3 regions of the Janthinobacterium sp. GW821-FHT03C10 genome follow, and region 1 is predicted to be linked to each of the others. Evidence: predicted binding sites of a transcription regulator. Region 1 holds the regulator's gene; each other region holds the start of a gene.

The links. Region 1 encodes FliA, which starts transcription of late flagellar genes. Its sites were predicted from a motif close to CTAAAGTTTNNNNNNNNNNNGCCGNTA; they were not measured.
Region 2: the regulator FliA is predicted to act here: its motif matches at 2,522-2,548, upstream of AC07VH_RS04635 (FlxA-like family protein).
Region 3: the regulator FliA is predicted to act here: its motif matches at 4,053-4,079, upstream of AC07VH_RS15860 (flagellar protein FliT).

What each region holds. Positions count from the first base shown of each region.
Region 1 is NZ_JBWKUN010000007.1:286,978-293,338, reverse strand. It holds gene flhA (flagellar biosynthesis protein FlhA) at 1-1,108, shown strand, start outside; gene flhF (flagellar biosynthesis GTPase FlhF) at 1,413-2,741, shown strand; gene AC07VH_RS23345 (MinD/ParA family ATP-binding protein) at 2,734-3,594, shown strand; gene AC07VH_RS23340 (RNA polymerase sigma factor FliA) at 3,640-4,371, shown strand; gene AC07VH_RS23335 (flagellar motor protein) at 4,353-5,099, shown strand; gene motD (flagellar motor protein MotD) at 5,116-5,886, shown strand; gene AC07VH_RS23325 (CehA/McbA family metallohydrolase domain-containing protein) at 5,986-6,361, shown strand, end outside.
Region 2 is NZ_JBWKUN010000001.1:1,077,463-1,083,823, forward strand. It holds gene AC07VH_RS04625 (response regulator transcription factor) at 1-617, shown strand, start outside; gene AC07VH_RS04630 (sensor histidine kinase) at 620-2,110, shown strand; gene AC07VH_RS04635 (FlxA-like family protein) at 2,151-2,492, opposite strand; gene AC07VH_RS04640 (PrpF domain-containing protein) at 2,661-3,899, shown strand; gene dcd (dCTP deaminase) at 3,934-4,503, opposite strand; gene AC07VH_RS04650 (alpha/beta fold hydrolase) at 4,636-5,436, opposite strand; gene AC07VH_RS04655 (HAD family hydrolase) at 5,495-6,190, opposite strand; gene AC07VH_RS04660 (sulfite exporter TauE/SafE family protein) at 6,211-6,361, opposite strand, start outside.
Region 3 is NZ_JBWKUN010000004.1:357,441-363,801, forward strand. It holds gene AC07VH_RS15840 (hypothetical protein) at 1-160, opposite strand, end outside; gene AC07VH_RS15845 (RNA-binding S4 domain-containing protein) at 282-503, opposite strand; gene fumC (class II fumarate hydratase) at 600-1,994, opposite strand; gene AC07VH_RS15855 (type IV pilus assembly protein FimV) at 2,167-3,285, shown strand; gene AC07VH_RS15860 (flagellar protein FliT) at 3,713-4,009, opposite strand; gene AC07VH_RS15865 (HDOD domain-containing protein) at 4,188-5,015, opposite strand; gene AC07VH_RS15870 (M13 family metallopeptidase) at 5,170-6,361, shown strand, end outside.

The sequences.
Region 1 (6,361 bases):
CACGCAGGAAAAAGCGGCGGCCGAAAAGCCGGCCGAGGCGCCGCAAGCGACCGTGGCGCCCGAGCAGGAAGAGGCCAGCTGGCAAGACATCATGCCCGTCGACACCCTGGGCCTGGAAGTGGGCTACCGTTTGATTCCCTTGGTCGACAAGACGCAGGGTGGCGAATTGCTCAAGCGTATCAAAGGCATCCGCAAGAAATTTGCCCAGGAAGTGGGCTTTTTGGCGCCGCCCGTGCATATCCGCGACAACCTGGAGTTGAAACCGTCGGCCTACCGCATCACGCTCAAGGGCGTGGAAGTGGGCGTGGGCGAAGCGTTCAACGGCCAGTTCCTGGCGATCAATCCCGGCATGGCCAGCGGCACCTTGCCGGGCTTGGCCACCAACGACCCCGCCTTCGGCTTGCCCGCCACCTGGATCGACGCCAGCTTGCGCGACCAGGCGCAATCGATGGGCTACACGGTCGTCGACGCGGGCACCGTGGTGGCCACGCATTTGAACCACCTGATCACCTCGCACGCTTCCGAGTTGCTGGGCCGCGCGGAAGTGCAGTCGCTGCTCGATCACCTGGGCAAGGAGTCGCCGCGCCTGGTGGAGGACCTGGTGCCGAAGATGCTGTCGCTGTCGACCCTGCAGAAGGTGCTGCAGAACCTGCTGGCCGAGGGCGTGCACATCCGCGACATGCGCACCATCATCGAAACCCTGGCCGAGCATACGGTGCAGACGCAAGACCCGAACGACCTCACGGCGCTGGTGCGCGTGGCCCTGGGCCGCGCCATCGTGCAGCAGCTGTTCCCCGGCGCGGCCGAACTGTCCGTGATGACCCTGGACAGCCGCCTGGAGCGCCTGCTGATGCAGGCGATGGGCAATGGCGGCGACGGTGCCGGCATCGAGCCGGGCCTGGCCGACACCATCGCGCACCAGGCGGGCCTGGCCGCGCAGCAGCAGGAAGCGCTGGGCCTGACGCCCGTGCTGCTGGTGCCGGCGCCGCTGCGCGCCCTGCTGTCGCGCTTCCTGCGCCGCGCCTTGCCGCAGCTCAAAGTGCTGTCGCATGCGGAAGTGCCGGAAACCAAGACCATTCGCGTCACCAGCCTGGTGGGCGCGCAGTAGTTGGCATAGTTAATGCCGGGGTCAGACCCTCAAGACCGCCAACATGAAGGTCATCGCCAACGTGCGAGTGGGTCTGACCCCAGCCCTTGCTCTTGGTCAAATAAACATCAATTTCCTCCCGGCAAACTGAATAACGGGTACTTTCCCGTCCTGTTCCTTCGATCATTTCCTCCAAGCATCGCTAATAATGGAAACTGTCCGGGTGATCTGTGTCCATGTGGAAGACAGCACTCAAGCAACAGGAGTCGATGATGGTCACACAGTTCAGCCCATATTGCGCCACCCCCGCCCTGGGAGGCCGGTCATGAATGTGAAGAAATTTACGGGCGCCTCGTCGCGCGATGCGCTGCGCAAGGTGCGCGAAGCATTGGGCCCCGACGCCGTGATCCTGTCGAACCGCCAGGCCGATGGCGTGGTGGAAATCCTCGCGCTGGCCAACGACGATGCCGCTTCGCTGGCCTCGCCGCCGGCCGCGTCCGAAATGGCCCAGCCCCGTCCCCAGTTGCAGACCCAGTTCGCCACGCCGCAGCGTCCTGCCGCCCCGGCCCAGCGCCCGGCCGCGCCGCGTCCTGCCGCACCGCGCCAGGCAGCCGGCGAGCCAGTGGACATGGCCCGCATGCAGCAGATGATGGCCAGCGCGCTGGCGCACGTCAAGGAAAACGCCGCCGCCGAGATGAGCGGCATGATGAATGAAATCCGCGCCATGCGCGGCATGATGGAAACCCAGTTGGCGGAAATCTCGTGGGGTTCGACCCAGCAGCGCGAGCCGCAAAAAGCCGTCGTGCTGCGCGAGATGCTGGCCGCCGGTTTCTCGGCCAGCTTGGCGCGCTACCTGATCGACAAGCTGCCCGCCGGTCTCGACGGCGCGCAAAGCATGCGCTGGATCAAGACGGTTTTGAGCCGCAACCTGAACACGGTCGCCAACGAAGACGCGATGCTGGAGCAGGGCGGCGTATTCGCGCTGGTCGGTCCGACCGGCGTCGGCAAGACCACCAGCACGGCCAAACTGGCGGCCCGCTGCGTGATGCGCCACGGTCCGGAAAAACTGGCCCTGATCACCACGGACGCCTACCGTATCGGCGCGCACGAACAGCTGCGCATCTACGGCAAGATCCTCGGCGTGATGGTGCATTCGGTGAAGGATGAGGCGGACTTGCGCATCGCCCTGAAGGAACTCAAGAACAAGCACACGGTGCTGATCGATACGGTGGGCGTGAGCCAGCGCGACCAGATGGTGACGGAGCAGGTGGCCATGCTGTCGGGCGCCGGCGCCGACGTCAAGCGTTTGCTGTGCCTGAACTCCACGGCGACGCAGGAAACGCTGAACGAAGTGGTGCGCGCCTACCAGGGCAGCGGCCTGGCCGGCTGCATCATGACCAAGCTCGATGAAGCGGCCTCGATCGGCAATGTGCTCGACGTGGTGATCCGCCAGAAGCTGAACCTGTTTTATGTGTCGAACGGCCAGCGCGTGCCGGAAGACCTGTACCTGGCCGACCGCGGCTACCTGATCGACCGCGCCTTCAAGCTCAAGCGCGATGCGGCGGCGACGCAGTTTTCCGATGCCGAACTGCCGCTGCTGATGGCGCAGGCGGCCGCCCGCAACCACGAAGCGCGCGGGGTGCACCTTGGCTAATTTCGATTTCGACCAGGCCGAGGGCTTGCGCCGCATGCTGGCCGGCCCGCAGCCGCGCGTCATGACGTTCCTCTCGGCCACGCCGCAGGACGACAAGGGCGCCATGCTGGTCAACCTGGGCGCTTCGCTCGTCTACGGCGGCAATGACGTGCTGCTGCTCGACGCCAGCGGCGGCGATGGCGTCGCTGCGCGTCTGGGATTGGCCCACGGCGCCAGCCTGCGCGACGTGGCGCGCCAGCAGTGCGGCTTGAACCAGGTCATCCACCAGGTGCCGCAAGGCTTCGGCGTGGCCAGCCTGGGCGCGCGCAACCACCTGATGGACAGCATGGACTATGCGGGCGAGGACGAACTGCGCCGGCTGGGCAAGACCTTCGAGGTGCTGGCGCGCCAGAGCGGCATCGTGCTGGTCGACGGCGTCGTGGCAGACGAGGGCGATTGCTTCCCCGTGCCCTTGATGGCTTCGTCGGATATCGTGGTGCAAGTGTCGACCAGCGCCACCTCGATCAAGGCCGCGTACTGCCTGATCAAGCGCCTGAGCCAGGAACTGGGACGCCGGCCGTTCGGCATTCTCGTCACCGGCGCTTCCGAATCCGAGGCAAAAGTGGTATACGATAATATGGCGCAGGCGGCGAGCCGCTACCTGGCCGTGAAGCTGACCTCGATGGGTTCGGTGCCTGCCGATGAATATCTGCACCGCGCGGCGCGCCTGGGCCGCAGCGTGGTCGATGCGTTTCCGCTGGCGGGCGCCTCGGTGGCGTTTCGCGGACTGGCCGAGCGGCTGGCCCGTTCGGCGGCGCCGGTGCTTGGCGGCACCTTGTACCAGACGGGGAGCCCGCACCAGTTCAGCGCCTGACACCAACCGTAGCACCAGATAAGACGAGAAAACAATAAGCAGCCTATGTACACGGTCAAAGGGAAATCGAACAAGGACTATTTGCTGACGGAGCACATTCCGCTGGTGAAGCGTCTGGCGCACCATATGAAGGCGAAATTGCCGCCTTCGGTCGAGGTCGATGACCTGATCCAGGCCGGCATGATCGGCCTGCTCGATGCCATTAGCCGCTATGAAGAGACGCATGGCGCGCAGTTCGAGACGTATGCCGTGCTGCGCATCCGCGGCGCCATGCTCGACGAATTGCGCACCAGCGACTGGCTGCCGCGCAGCATGCGCCAGAACATGCGCAAGATCGAAGAGGCGATGAGCACCTTGCAGCAGCGCCTCGGCCATCCGCCGACCGAGTCGGAAGTGGCCAAGCTGCTGAAAATGTCGCTGGCCGACTACCAGGAAATGCTGGGCGACGGCGGCGGCCACCAGTTGGTGTACTACGAAGACTTTCATGACCCGGACGGCAATGACAGCTTCCTCGACCGCCACTGCGTGGACGAGGACAGCGACCCCTTGCGTTCCCTGCTCGATACCGATTTCCGGCAATCCGTGATCGATGCCATCGACGCGCTGCCGCCACGCGAGAAAATACTCATGGGCCTGTATTACGAAGAAGAGCTGAACCTGAAGGAGATCGGCGCGGTGATGGGCGTGTCCGAATCACGCGTCTCGCAGCTGCATACCCAGGCCGTCGCGCGCCTGCGCGCAACCTTGAGGGAGCAGGCGTGGACTGGTCCAGCGTAATCGGGCTGGCGCTGGCGCTGGCGGGCCTCTTGGTCGGCCAGGCACTGGAAGGCGGCAAGATGGCCTCCCTGCTGCAGCCGGCTGCCTTCGCCATCGTCATCATCGGCACCTTCGGCGCCGTGCTGCTGCAGACGCGGCTGCGCACTTTTGTCCGCGGGCTGGAAATGCTGCGCTGGGTCTTCCTGCCGCCGGCCGACACGCGCGCCGCGCTGGCGCGCGACATCGGGCAATGGAGCCTGACGGCGCGCCGCGACGGCCCGCTGGCGCTCGAGCGCCTGATGGAAAACACGGCCGACCGCTTCAACGCCAAGGGCTTGCGCATGATCGTCGACGGCATCGCGCCCGACAAGCTGCGCCAGCTGCTCGACGTGGAAATCTCCGCCTACGAACTGGCCGAGCGCCAGGCCGTCAAGGTGTGGGAATCGGCGGCCGGCTATTCGCCCACCATCGGCATCCTGGGCGCCGTGCTGGGCTTGATCCACGTGATGGAAAACCTTACCGACCCGAGCAAACTGGGCAGCGGCATCGCCGTCGCGTTTGTCTCGACGATTTATGGCGTCGGCCTGGCCAATCTGCTGTTCCTGCCGGTGGCCAATAAACTCAAGGCCATCGTCTCGCGCCGCGTGGTGCAGTATGAAATCACGGCCGCCGTGCTGTACGACATCGCCACGGGCGACCATACGCGCATCATCGAAGAGCGCGTCTCCAGCCTGCTTCACGAGCACTGAGCGAGCACTGAGCATGATGCGGCGCGCGCGCAGGAAGTATGACGAGGAACCGGACAACCAGGACCGCTGGCTGATCTCGTATGCCGACTTCATCACTTTGCTGTTCGCGTTTTTCGTCGTCATGTATGCGATCTCGCAAGTCAATGAAGGCAAATACCGCGTCTTCCAGAACGCCATCGGCCAGGCCTTCAGCCTGGAAAAGGGCGCGCCGCCCATCATCATGGAAGCGCCGCAGGCGATCCCGCTGCCGAACCCCGCCCTGAAGCGCCGCACGGAAGCCATCCGCCGCGAGCGCGAACACATGACGCGCCTGGCGCAGGACCTCACATCCACCCTGGCGCCGCTGGTGAAGGAAGGCAAGGTCCGCGTGACGCAGACGAGCCGCGGCGTCAGCGTGGAAATCAATGCCAGCGTGCTGTTCGACCCGGGCGCGGCGCGCCTGACGGCGGAATCGGACCAGGCCCTGCGCGCCGTCGCCGTGCTGCTCAAGGACGACACGCACGATGTGCAGGTGGAAGGGCATACGGACGTCCAGCCGATCAGCAATTCGACCTTTGCCTCGAACTGGGAATTGTCGGCCGCCCGCGCCAGCGCCGTGGTGCGCCTGTTCATCGCCAGCGGCGTGCAGGCTTCGCGCCTGACGGCCGTGGGCCACGCCGACAACATCCCCGTGGCGCCGAACGCCACGCCGGAAGGACGGGCGCGCAACCGCCGCGTGGCCGTGACGATCTTGTCCGGCATCCCCGAGACGGTGACGGAAGTGCCGACGCCGCCGCCGGCCAACTAGGACGGGTTTTTCGGGCCGGCAGGGCGTGGGGCATGTCATTTGCTGGTCATACTGGAATGCTAGGCTGACGCCCTTCTTTTCAGCTTCCAGGTCCATCCCATGTCTTACTCCAGAACATTGCTTGCTTCGGCCATCGTCATCGTGTTGAGTGTTGCTGCCTGCGGCGGCGACAGCAACCCGGCCGGCAGCGTGCCGCCGCTCCCCGCCGGCCGCTGGATCGCCGGCGACCTGCACACCCACACGACCCAATCGGCCGACGCCGATGTCAGCCAGACCTTGGACAAGGTGCTGGCCAAGGCCTTTGCCACGTATGGACTCGACTGGATGGCGCTGTCAAACCATTTGCGCGTCTCCACGCGCGACGCGCTGGGCGCGCCGCTGGCGGCGCCGATTCCCATGTCCATCGGCGCCGGGCGCTATGAAATCCCGCGCGTGCAGGCTTTGCAGGCGGGCGGCAGCTACGCCGACAAGCTGA
Region 2 (6,361 bases), on a different contig from region 1:
GTTTTGACGCCCGCGCCGTGCATGACGGCGAAAGCGGCGCGGCCGAAGCGCTGACGGGCCTGTACGCCATCGCCATCCTCGACGTCATGATGCCGCGCATGAATGGCCTGGAAACCCTGCGCCGCATCCGCGCCGGCAGCAACCTGCCCATCCTGATGCTGACGGCGCGCGGCGACGACACGGACCGCATCGTGGGGCTGGAGCTGGGCGCCGACGATTACGTCACGAAACCGTGCACGCCGCGCGAGCTGACGGCGCGCATCCGCGCCATCCTGCGCCGTTCGCAGGCGGCGCCGCACGACAACTCGGGCATGGCGCCGCTGACCGTGGGGCAATTGACGATGTGGCCGGAACAGCGCCGCGTTTCCTGGGCCGGCACGCACCTGGAGCTGACGAGCACGGAATTCAACCTGCTGGAAGTGCTGGTGCGCCATGCCGGCAAGCCCGTGAGCAAGAATCAACTGTCCGAACTGGGCCTGGGCCGGCCCATGGCCCGCTTCGACCGCAATATCGACGTGCACTTGAGCAGCCTGCGCCGCAAACTGGGCACCCTGGCCGACGGCCGCTCCTGCCTGCAGACCGTGTACCGTCTCGGCTACCAGCTGATCAAGGAGTAAGCGTGGGGCGCCTGTTCTGGAAGTTCTTTCTGTGCATCATGCTGGCGCAGGTGACGGCCACCATCGGCATCGGCGGCACGTTCTGGCTGAAAAACCGGGCGGCGCAGCAGGAGCGGGCGCTCGACATCGACACCAGTCCACCCGCGCAAATGATCATCGAGGCCGCCAGCGCCACCCTGGAAGCGGGCGGCAGCGAGGCCTTGCGGCAATTTCTGGGCAAGCTCGAGCGCATGCGCGTGTTTGCCGTCGATGCGCGCGGACACGAACTGATGGGCCGCGCGGTGCATCCCGCCATGCTGAGCAAGGCGCGCGCCATGCTGGAGCAGAGCCAGCCCCATCCCGTCGTGCGCACGGTCACCGGCAGCGACGGCCAGCGCTATCTGCTGTTCCTGCCCTCGTCCGAACGCTTCCGCAATGCCGAGGCAGGCGCCGCGCGCGACACCCTCAATGCCGTCACCCTGAGCGGCCCGCGCGCCATGGGACCCGGTCCACGGCCCAGCGAAGCGGGCACTGCGCCGCCACGCGGCGAATTCGGCCGCGGCATGCCGCCCGGCCCGCGCATGGACAGTCCCTACCGCACCTTCATTCCCCTCGGCGCCGCCATCGCCGCCAGCCTGCTGTTCGCCTTCTTGCTGGCCTGGTATTTTGCGCGCCCCATCCGCGACCTGCGGCAGGCGTTCGAGGCCGCCTCGCACGGCAACCTGGCGCCCCGTTTTCACGCCAGCGGCAAGCGCGGCGACGAGTTGACGGACCTGGGCCGCGATTTCGACCGCATGACGGGCCGTTTGCGCCATCTCATGGAGAGCCAGACGCGCTTGCTGCATGACGTCTCGCACGAACTGCGCTCGCCGCTGGCGCGCCTGCAGGCCGCCATCGGTCTGGCGCACCAGCAGCCGGACAAGATGGACGCCTCGATGCAGCGCATCGAACGCGAAAGCGAACGCATGGACAAGCTGATCGGCGAGCTGCTGACCCTGTCGCGGCTGGAAGCCGGTGCCGGCTCCCCGCTCAGCGAAGACGTCGACATTGCCGAGCTGCTGCACGACATTCTGGAAGACGCCCGCTACGAAGCGAAGGCGCGCCAGGTGGACATCGGCCTGGAGGGCGACGCAGCCAGCGCCGACGCCGCTGTCACGGGCCGGCCCGAACTGCTGGCGCGCGCCGTGGAGAACGTGGTGCGCAATGCCGTCAAGCATAGTCCCGATGGCGGCACGGTGGAAGTAAAGCTGTCGCGCCTGCATGACGGCAGGCAGGATCTGCTGCGCATCGCCGTGCTGGACCGGGGCCCCGGCGTGGCCAGCGCCGACCTGGCCAGCATTTTTGAACCCTTCTTCCGCGCCAGCAACACCCAGCACAGCACGGACGGCCACGGCCTGGGCCTGGCCATCGCCCAGCACGTCATCGGCGCCCATGGCGGCCGCATCGGCGCCAGCTTGCGCAGCGGTGGCGGGCTGTGCGTGGAAATGTTGTTGCCCGTCAAAACGCCAGGCTGAGCTGCCGCGAGCCTGCCGACGGGAATTGCCGGCGACCTGCCTACGCCTGGGTATCGATGATGCTACCCAGGGTCGACGCGCTTGACCTGGCGGGACTGGACGCCGACTCGGCGCTGCTGGCCGCCTGAGAATCGTCTTGCGCCGCCTGCTGCGCGGCCGCCGCTTGCAACTGAGCAATTTGCGCCTGCAAGGCCTGGATTTGCTGCGCCAGCTGCTGCTGCAGCTTTTGCGACGCCTCCGTCTGCTCGCCCTTCTGCGACTCCGTCAACTGCTTTTGCGCCGCCGTGATCTGCTTTTGCAGCGCCGCGATCTGCGCACTGCTGCCCACACTGGCGCCACTGGCCACGCTGACTGCGCTGCCGGAACCGATTGCCGCTACCATACTGCCTCCTTGATCATTCAATACCTTATTATCGGCGCGCAAGGTACTCAATACAGGGCGGCAAGTGTAAAGGCGGGTAAAGGCATGTAAAGACGCCGCGCACACCATCCGATTGCACACCAGCAAGAAAAACTGGCACACTGGCGCTTCCTGCCTTGACCACGATCCATGATGATGACGCCCCTGCTGCCCGCCCTGCCCGACCTCGTGCCCCGCCTGCGCTGCGGCATGATCGAGTTTCCTGTCCACCACATGCGCGGCGGCACATCGACGGGCCTGGTCTTGCATGCAGCTTCCGTGCCGGCCGAACAGACGCTGCGCGAGGAATTGCTGCGCCACCTGATGGGTGCGCCCCAGTCCGGCCGGCAGCCGGGCAACCGGCAAATCACGGGCCTGGGACGGGGCGCGCCCACCAGCAACAAGGTCTTCCTCGCCGGGGTGGAACAGCATGCGGGCCAGCCGCGCCTGGTCAGCACCCTGGCGCAGCTGGCGGGCGAGCACGGCGATATCGACTGGAGCGTGAACTGCGGCAATATGTCGTCCGCGCTGCAACTGTGGGGACTGGACAGCGGCGTGATCGAGGCCCTGGCCATCGGCGCGCACGACGTCGATATCCGCAACACCAACACGGGCGTCATCACCACCTCGCGCATGGCGCGCGAACTCGATGGCAGCTTTACGGCCGCCAGCATTCCTGGCGTGACCGGCAGCTTCCCCCGCGTGGACCTGTTCCTGCGGCAGCCGGCCGGCGCCAAGACGGGCAAATTACTACCAACAGGCAATGCGCAGGATGTGGTGCACGGCTATGCGGTCTCGTGCGTGGACGTGGCCGTGCCCATGGTCATCGCGCTGGCGAGCCAGTTCGGCAAGACGGCGCGCGAGTCCATCGCGGAACTGGAAGCGGATACCGCGTTCATGCAGGCGATCCGCCAGGTGTGGAGCGCGGCGGGACTGCTGATGGGCTTGCGCAAGCGCGATGGCCGGTTGATGACCTTGGAAGAGCTGGAACGCAGCGAAACCATCCCCAAGTTCTGCATCGTGGGACCAGCCGTGGGAGAGGGAAATATTGCGGTGCGTTACTTCACGCCGCAATCGGGCCACGCCTCGCTGGCCGTTTCGGGCGGCTGCTGCCTGGCGGCCGCCTGCCTGATACCGGGCACGGTGGCGCATGCGCTGGCAAGCGGCGTGCCGCCTGTCGGGCAGACCGATACGGAGATTGAACTGGGCATAGCCAACCCGGCCGGCATCCTGGATACCACCATCGTGGCGCGCCAGGACGGGGCGACGGGCACCATCGCCATCGACGGCGCGGCCTACCGGCGCAGCGCGCAAATCTTGCTGCGCGGCCATGTTCCCCTGTACCAGCCGTCAACGGCGCTGAAGGCGTGGCTGCTGAAACAATGTTAGAGCAGGACTGGCGCCCCGCCCGTTCAAGCAATCATCAGGTCTTCGGCAGGGTCACGCCCACCTGGCCCTGGTACTTGCCGCCGCGGTCCTTGTACGAGGTTTCGCACACTTCGTCGGATTCGAAGAACAGCACTTGCGCCACGCCTTCGTTGGCATAGATTTTCGCTGGCAACGGTGTCGTATTCGAAAACTCCAGGGTCACATAGCCTTCCCATTCCGGTTCGAACGGGGTGACGTTGACGATGATGCCGCAACGTGCATACGTGCTCTTGCCCAGGCAAATCGTCAAGACGTTGCGGGGAATGCGGAAATATTCCACGGTACGGGCCAGCGCGAACGAATTCGGCGGGATGATGCAATAGCCCTTGCCCGATACGTCGACGAAGTTATTCGCGTCAAAATCCTTGGGGTCGACGATGGTGGTGTTAATGTTGGTAAACAACTTGAACTCGTCGGCGCAGCGGATGTCATAGCCATAGCTGGAAGTGCCGTAGGAAACGATGCGGTTGCCGTCGCGTTCCTTGACCTGGCCCGGTTCGAACGGCTCGATCATGCCCGTTGTTTCCGCCATGCGGCGTATCCATTTATCGCTTTTAATCGTCATCGCAGGGGTATCTTTCTAGAATATCGAATGGCTGGGGCGGCGCGCCAGGTGCAGGCGCGGCCCGAATGGCAGGATTTTACGCGAAAATCCGCCGCTGTTGGCCCCCATCCCCTGAAAATCCTTGGCGGAAGGCTATTGTTTCGCCAACAATGCCGTGATCATCTCGCGCACCACTTGCGCCGTCAGTTCCGGGTTTTCCATGGGAAATAGATGGCCGCCCGGCACTTGGCGGAAAAACTTGCCGACCAGCTTGCGCGTGGCCGTCAAGCCCGCCTGGCGGCATTCCACCGATTCCGTGCCGCCGATAAAGCCGATGGGCACCGGCAAACCATCCTTGACGAGGCCGCCGATATGGTGCGGCAGGCTGCGGTAGACCTGCGTTTCCACTTCGCGCGTAAAACGCAGCTGCACCCCGTCCGGATGGGGAACCAGGCCGCTGTCGATGTAGTCGCGCAAGACTTGCGGGGCCCAGATGGCGAACATATCCTTGGCCGCGAAGTGTTCATACGCGGCTTGCGCATCGGGCCACAGCTTGCGCCGCCGGGCGGAAAAACGCGAGGGTGAAAACCGCTCGCCCAGCGCCGTGTTGCGCGCCAGGCGTACCAGCAAGGCGCGCCAGCCCGCCACCACGGGCGAATCGAGCAAGACCACGCAGCGCACCAGGTCCGGCCGCTGCTTGGCCACCATCACGCTGAGCATGCCGCCCAGCGAATGGCCGACGAGGATCACGGGCGCGCTGTAGCGGCGTTCCAGGTCGTCGATGTACTCGCGCACCAGCTCGGGCCAGCCCGTGCTGACGGGGTAATCCGGGTCGTGCGCATGCATGTCGAGCGCCTGCACGGTGTAGTGCTGGCCCAGCAAGCCGAACAGCTTGCGGTAGGTGCCGGCAGGATAGCTGTTGGCGTGGGCAAAGTGCAGTTGCGGGAGGGTCATCGTGGAACGGTGCCGGTGAATGCGATAGGCAATTGTAATGGCATGCCGGCAAGACGGATCAGAGGAAGGCCTCTAATTGCCGCCGCGCTGGCGCCATGCCGGGCACGAACGAGGCCAGCACTTCGCCCAGCTCGGCGTTGGAATCGACCACGCAAAACGCTTCGTCAAACGCGTGGTGACGGTTCATGGGATTGCGCACGACGATGCATTCCAGCCCGGCCGCATTCGCGGCGCGCAAGCCGCGCGGCGAGTCTTCCACGGCCACGCAGTCGGCGGCGGCCAGGCCCAGGCGCTGCAAGCCCAGCTGGTAGCCGTCGGGCGCCGGTTTGCTTTCGCCATACATTTCGCGCGTCAGCACGAAGTCGAAATGGCTCAGCAAGCCCGTGGCCGCATGGCTGATGCGGAAGTGTTGCTCATAGGCGCTGGTGACGACGCCCATGGCCACGTGCGGGCGCAGCGCCGCCAGCACCGGTGCGATGCCGGGGATGGCCAGCTGGCGCGCCTGGCGCAGGCGTTGCGCAAACAGCACGGTGCGCTCGGCCCGCAGGCGCTCGACCAGTTCGATGGCATGGCCCTGCCCCAGCAGCAGATGCCAGGCGCCGTAGTTATTGTCCAGGAACCAGTCAAAGAATTGCTTCGGCGTCAGCTCTATGCCATAAGGCAAGAGCAAGTCGCGGTTGCTTTCGTAAAACAGCTGTTCGGTATCGACCAGCACGCCATCGTTGTCCCACAGCACGCCCTGGATGGTTTTCATGGCTAGTGTCGTTCAAAAACTTACTTGAAGAAGATGTCGTAGGACAATTTCACGATCAGCAACACCAGCAGCACGAGGAAGAGGATGCGCACGAAGGCGGCGCCGCGGCGCACGGCGATCCAGGTACCCGTCAGGGCGCCCAGGATATTGCACACGGCCATCGGTGCGGCC
Region 3 (6,361 bases), on a different contig from region 1:
CCGCGACGAGGGCCAGCTGCAGCCTGGCGCGCGCGCTCTGGTACAGGCTGCTGGTGTATTTGTCTGTGTTACGCAGTAATTCTTCCGCGTTTTCTATTACCTGGCGCAAGTCGCCGATCAGGCGTTCCTGGCTGCGCGTACCTTGTTCGGGATGGTCCATGGCGCTTCCCTTCTGCAATCGATATTTATCTGACAATAACGACGTGTTGCAGCTTGATCCAGGCAGCCGGGCTGGCAGGCAGGCTGGACGCATGGGGCTGCTTTCGCGCCCCATGCCGGCATCAAGCGGGGCCGACGACCGTGATACGGATCTCGCCCACGCTGACGACCTGGCCGGCGCGGATCTTGGCGGTCTTGCGCAATTCCTTCTTGCCATCGACCTTCACCACGCCGCTATCGACCATGACCTTGCCTGCGCCACCGCTGTCGCATAAGCCGACCAGCTTCAGCAGCTGGTTCAGCTCGACGAACTCGGATGTTAAATCAAAGCTTACTTTTTGCATTGTATCCCTTATTGCAACGATGTGTTTTCAACACTGAATGACGGTGTCAACTAAGGTCATAGTTTACATGAAGCGAGGGGGAATGCAGGCTGAGCCTTAACTTTTGTTGGGCTGCGTCATCTCCAGGGGAACGATCCATGCACTGAATTGCTCTTCCGTCACAAAGCCCAGGGCCAGCGCCGCTTGCTTCAGGGTCGTGCCTTCGTGCTGGGCTTGCTTGGCGATTTGCGCCGCCTTGTCGTAGCCGATGTGCGGCGCCAGCGCCGTGACCAGCATCAGGGAGCGTTCCATCAGTTCGGCGATGCGACCACGGTTCGGCGCGATGCCGTGTGCGCAATGCTCATCGAAGCTGCGCATGCCGTCGCCGAGCAGGCGCGCGCTTTGCAGGAAGTTGTGTGCAATCAAGGGCTTGAAGACGTTCAGCTCGAAATTGCCCGAGGCGCCGCCTACCGTGATGGCCACGTCGTTGCCGAACACCTGGCAGCACAGCATGGTCAGCGCTTCGCACTGGGTGGGATTGACCTTGCCCGGCATGATGGAGCTGCCCGGCTCGTTTTCGGGGATGGTGATTTCGCCGAGGCCGGAACGGGGGCCGGACGCCATCCAGCGCACGTCGTTGGCGATTTTCATCAGGGCCGTGGCCAGGGTTTTCAAGGCGCCATGGGCGGCCACCAAGGCATCGTGGGCGGCCAGGGCGGCAAACTTGTTGCTGGCCGTTTCGAATGGCTGGCCCGTCAGGCGCGCCAGTTCCGCCGCAATGCGGCCGGCAAATTCCACGTGGGCATTCAAGCCCGTGCCGACAGCCGTGCCGCCGGCGGCCAGCTGCAGCAGCGGCGGCAACGAGGCGGTGATGATGTGTTCGGAGAAGTCCAGCTGCGCCACGTAGCCGGAAAATTCCTGGCCCAGGGTCAGCGGCGTCGCGTCCTGCAAATGGGTGCGGCCGATCTTGACGATGTCGGCAAATTCCGTCGCTTTCGCATCCAGGGTGGCGCGCAGCTGGCGCAGCGGCGGCAAGACCGTGTTGGCGACGGCGAGCGCGGCCGCCACGTGGATTGCGGTGGGAAAGATGTCGTTCGAGGACTGGCCCAGGTTGACGTCGTCGTTCGGGTGCAGCAGACGCTCGGCGCCCCGCAAGCCGCCGATCAGCTCGGAACCGCGGTTGGCCAGCACTTCGTTCATGTTCATATTGCTTTGCGTGCCGGACCCCGTCTGCCAGACGGCCAGCGGGAATTCTGCGTCATGCTTGCCGGCCAGCACTTCGTCGGCCGCCTGCGTGATGGCGATGGCTTTCTTGCCATCCAATAGTCCCAGGTCCAGGTTGACGTGGGCGGCCGCGCGCTTGACGGTGGCCAGGGCGGCGATCAGTTCGGGCGGCATCTTTTCCGTGGAGATATGGAAGTGATCGAGCGAGCGCTGCGTTTGCGCTCCCCACAGCCGGTCGGCGGGTACGTCGATCGGGCCGAAACTGTCGCGTTCGATTCTGCTGCTCATGGCATCCCTTTCATCGATGGAGGTGGATCGAGTGTACTCCAGACGTCAAAAAGACACAGGATGATGCTGTATTGCATCATTTTTGCCCTGACCCATCTATATTTTTGCGATTTCCTGCCGTTAAAGACAGGCGAGTCCCCATTATTTATCCTGTTATCAAAGCGATCAGTTCATGCAGAGCAGCATCCTTCCCCGTTGGTCCCTGATCGCGTGCGCCGCCACCAGCCTGGCCTTGCCGCCCGTTATGGCGGCCGAACTGGGCGAGCTGGCGGTGCAGTCCCACGTGGGCCAGCCTCTGCTGGCCGAGCTCGAACTGACGGCTCTGGCGCCCGATGAGGTCAACGGCGTGGCCGTGCGCCTGGCCTCGCCCGATGTGTACCGGGGCGGCGGCATCGGCATGGACCCGGCGCTGCAAACCTTGACGATCAGCCCGTTTGAGCGCGGTGGACGCCACTATGTGCGCGTGGCCACGCGGCAAGCGATCCAGGCGGGTCATGTGCACCTGTATTTATTGCTGGGCAATGGCAATGGCGCCATCGTGCGCCTGGGCACCTTGTGGCTGACGCCGGCGCCGCCCGCCGCCAGTGCGCCGGCCAGGCCAGCCGTTCCTGCGCCCGCGCCTGCGCCGTTGCCACCGCCGCGCGCCGTACCCATCCCGCCGCCCGACGCCGCCGTCCTGGCGGCCCGCGCGCGGGCCGAGGGCATGGTGCGCCCGGCCAGCGTGTTCGTGGCGCCGCCCGCCGCGCCGAAGCCGGCCGCCGCTGCGCTGCGCCCGCCGCCATTGCGCCGCGCCACGGCGCCCGTGGCCGCCTGTGCGCCGCAGGCGGATGCGGGGCAGGCGGCGGCATGCCTGGCGCTGGACGAGAAAAATACGGCCCTGAATGAAAAGCTCGGCGAGCTGGAAGGCAAGATCGGCGTCTTGCAGCAGGCGTTGGCCCTGCCTGCCGCCGCCACGCCCGCCGTGCCGCCCGCTGCCGCGCCAGCCGTGGCGGAAGCGCCCCATGCCAAACCCAAACCCCTGCACGCGGCGCCTGCAGCCGACAAGGAAAAGAAATCGGGCGGCAACGGCTTGCTGTGGCTCGGTATCGGCACTGTGCTCTTCCTGCTGCTGACGGCGCTCATCGTGTATGCCGTGCGCAAGCGCAGGCAAGCGGTGGAGCCGGGCGCGCCGTCGAAATACTGGGTCTTGCTGCGCAAGCCGTTCGGCCGCAGGAAGAAGGAGGTGCCCGTGTTGACGGAGGCGGTGGAGGAAGGGGCGGCCGAGCCGGAAGCGGAGCCGTTCTCGCGTTAAATTGTGTGCGGGGCCGTGCTAAAAATTGATATAAAAAAAGATATTCAAAAAAGACAGAAAATGTACGTCTATCGTGTTGCCTATTTTTTAAAGATGGTGATATGATTAATTCAGTGGACTTGCTCTACGACAAAACAGCCCCAGCCTGGCGCAGTCACCAACGATAGTGTGGCGCGGCAAACCAGGTGTAGCGTTGCATAAACGCCTGGGTCTGGAAGCGGTTTGCGATGCCGACGATGTGCTCGCGAACGCCGGATGCAACCGGCAGCGAGGCGACGCCAGGAGATACCTGGGGCTCGCCTTCCACATTCCCCACCTTGCTTTTTGAGCGCCGCAGATGGCGCTCCCTGGCAAGGCGGCAGACGTAAAAAAAGCACCCTCGGGTGCTTTTGTCGTTTCTGGCGCGGCGACTTGCCTGCCTCTTGGCTTACATGCGGGCGCGCGAACCTGGCATGGCGTTCGACAGCTGCGTCATCCACGGTTCCGTGATGGCGCGGATTTCGCGGTCATTGGCCAGGATTTGCTTGAGCAAGTCGATCTTGCGCAGGCGCGAGGCGCCGGCCAGGGCAGGTACCTTGCCCGCCATGGTTGCGCTGGCGGCGCTGGCGCACTGGTTTTCCAGGGCATCCAAGTCATTCCAGTCGCTCGAACGTGCGGCCACGACCATTTTATTGGTCATTCCTGCAATATTTTCATACATCGAGAGAACGTCGTTGGAGGTCATGAGCACACCCGTAACTAGTGAATGGATTACCGCTTGTCCAGATTAACGGCGGGTCCAACGGGAACTTGAGGGTGTTTTTGAAAAAAAGTGAAAATAATTTGGATGTTTTCTGGCTGGCCGCCGGCATCGTCCGCAAACCCGCATGGATGCAGGGGTGACGTTGCCGGCAGCGGTGGATTTATTTGACGAGTTCTTCCAGTCCCGCGCTCAGTTCGGCCGGCGGCGGCATCCTGTCGACCAGCACAGACGGCGGCAAACCGAGCGCTTCGGCCACCTCGTTGGGATAGCAGGCGATGATTTCTTCATTGCTCAAGGCATTTTCCTCGATGCGCGCGCGCCAGGCGGCCAGGTGGATGATGGCGGCCAGGCGGTTCAACGGCGCCTTGGCCAGCGGAGCGGGAAAGGCGGCGATGGCCTCGGCAAAGGCGGGCGGAAATTTCCAGCGGCGCGCCAGTTCGGCGCCCACCTGCGCAAAATCGTAGCCCAGCGATACCCGTTCCGCGTCGAGGCGGCGCGCGTCGAGCGGCGGGGCAATCTTGTCGAGCTGCATGGCTTGCTCGGGCATGGCGGCATGGATCACCAGTTGTCCGATCGCATGCATCATGCCGATGGTGAAGGCCAGGTCCTGGTTGTCGCCCGTCTGCCTGGCGATCCAGCGGGCCGATACGGCGCTGTGCAGGCTGTAGCGCCAGAACTGCGGCAAATTCAATCCCGGCACGCCCTTGAAACCGCTGACCAGGCCGGAACTGATGACGAGGGTGCGCACGGTAACAAAACCGAGCATCAGCACGGCGTCTTCCACCGTGCCGATGCTGCGCGAGACGTGGTAATAGGCCGAGTTGGCCAGCCGCAGCAGCTTGGCGCTCAAGGCCGGGTCCGCTCCCAGCTGGCGCGCGATGTCTTCGGTGGCGATGGCAGGATTGTCGAAACTGCGCACCAGTTCATCGACGATCTTCGGGGCGGCAGGCAGGGCGTGGGGATGCTGGAACAGCGCTTCCAGTTGCATGGCAATCTCCTTGGCGTTCGCGCGGTACGGCGTGCAGTCGTGCCACTATATGCCGTTTTTTTGTCCGCATGCAAAAAAGTTCCGGGACGGTTTTTTGCCCAAAAAGGCAGGGTTTTCAGGGTATGATTTTGGCTATTACATCGAAAGGATCGCCATGCACGGTTTGCGTTTTCCCTGGTCCCGGACACCAGTCCAGGCTGCCATCGCCCTCGCCCTGGCCGGCGTTTCGCTGACCGGTTTTCCTGCCCAGGCGCATGGACAGCAAGCGGCCGCCAGCGCCGCCGCCCCCGCTGCCGCGCAGGTCTTGCCCGGCGATGATTTCTACGATTACGTGAATGGCGACTGGCTGCGCAGCACGGAGATCCCTGCCGACCGCAGCAGCTGGGGCTCGTTCGCCATCCTCGCCAACGCCACCAACGAGCGCATCATCGGCCTCGTCGAAGGCTTGGCGGCGGCGCCGCAGGCCGATGCATCGGCGCGCCAGGTCAGCGATTTTTACCGGTCCTGGATGGATGAAGCGGCTATCGAAGCGAAAGGCTGGGCGCCGATCAAGCCGCTGCTCAGGAAGATCGACGGCATACGCGATCGGGCAGGGCTGGCCCGCGCGCTGGGCGAGAGCCTGCGCGCCGACGTCGACCCGCTCAACGCCACCAATTTTTATACGGAAAACCTGTTCGGCCTGTGGGTGGCGCAAGACTTGAACGACACCACGCGCAACGTGGCCTACCTGCTGCAGGGCGGACTGGGCTTGCCCGACCGCGCGTTCTACCAGAGCGACAGCGCGCGCATGCAGGGCTTGCGCGCGGGCTACCAGGCGCATATCGCCGCCATGCTCCAGCAGGCCGGCTACCGCGATGCGCCGGCCCGCGCCGCGCGCGTGTTTGCGCTGGAACAACAAATTGCCGCCAGTCACGCCAGCCGCGAGGATTCGGCCGATGTCGCCAAGGGCAATAATGCGTGGCGCGCCGCCGACTTCGCCAGCAAGGCGCCGGGACTCGACTGGAAAGCCTTCTTCGAAGCGGCAGGGCTGGGCCGGCAGACGGATTTCATCGTCTGGCATCCGACGGCCATGACGGGCAGCGCCGCACTGGTGGCGAGCGTGCCGCTGGCCACCTGGAAGGATTTCCTGGCCTTCCACGCGATCAACCATTTCAGCACCGTCTTGCCGAAAGCGGCCGCCGATCAGCGCTTCGCCTTCTATGGCAGCGCCCTGAGCGGCACGCCGCAGCAGTCGCCGCGCAGCAAGCGGGCGCTGGCCGCGACGAATGCGGCCCTCAGCGACGCCGTCGGCAAGCTGTACGTGGAACGCTATTTCCCGCCTGAATCGAAAGCCCGCGTGCAAGACA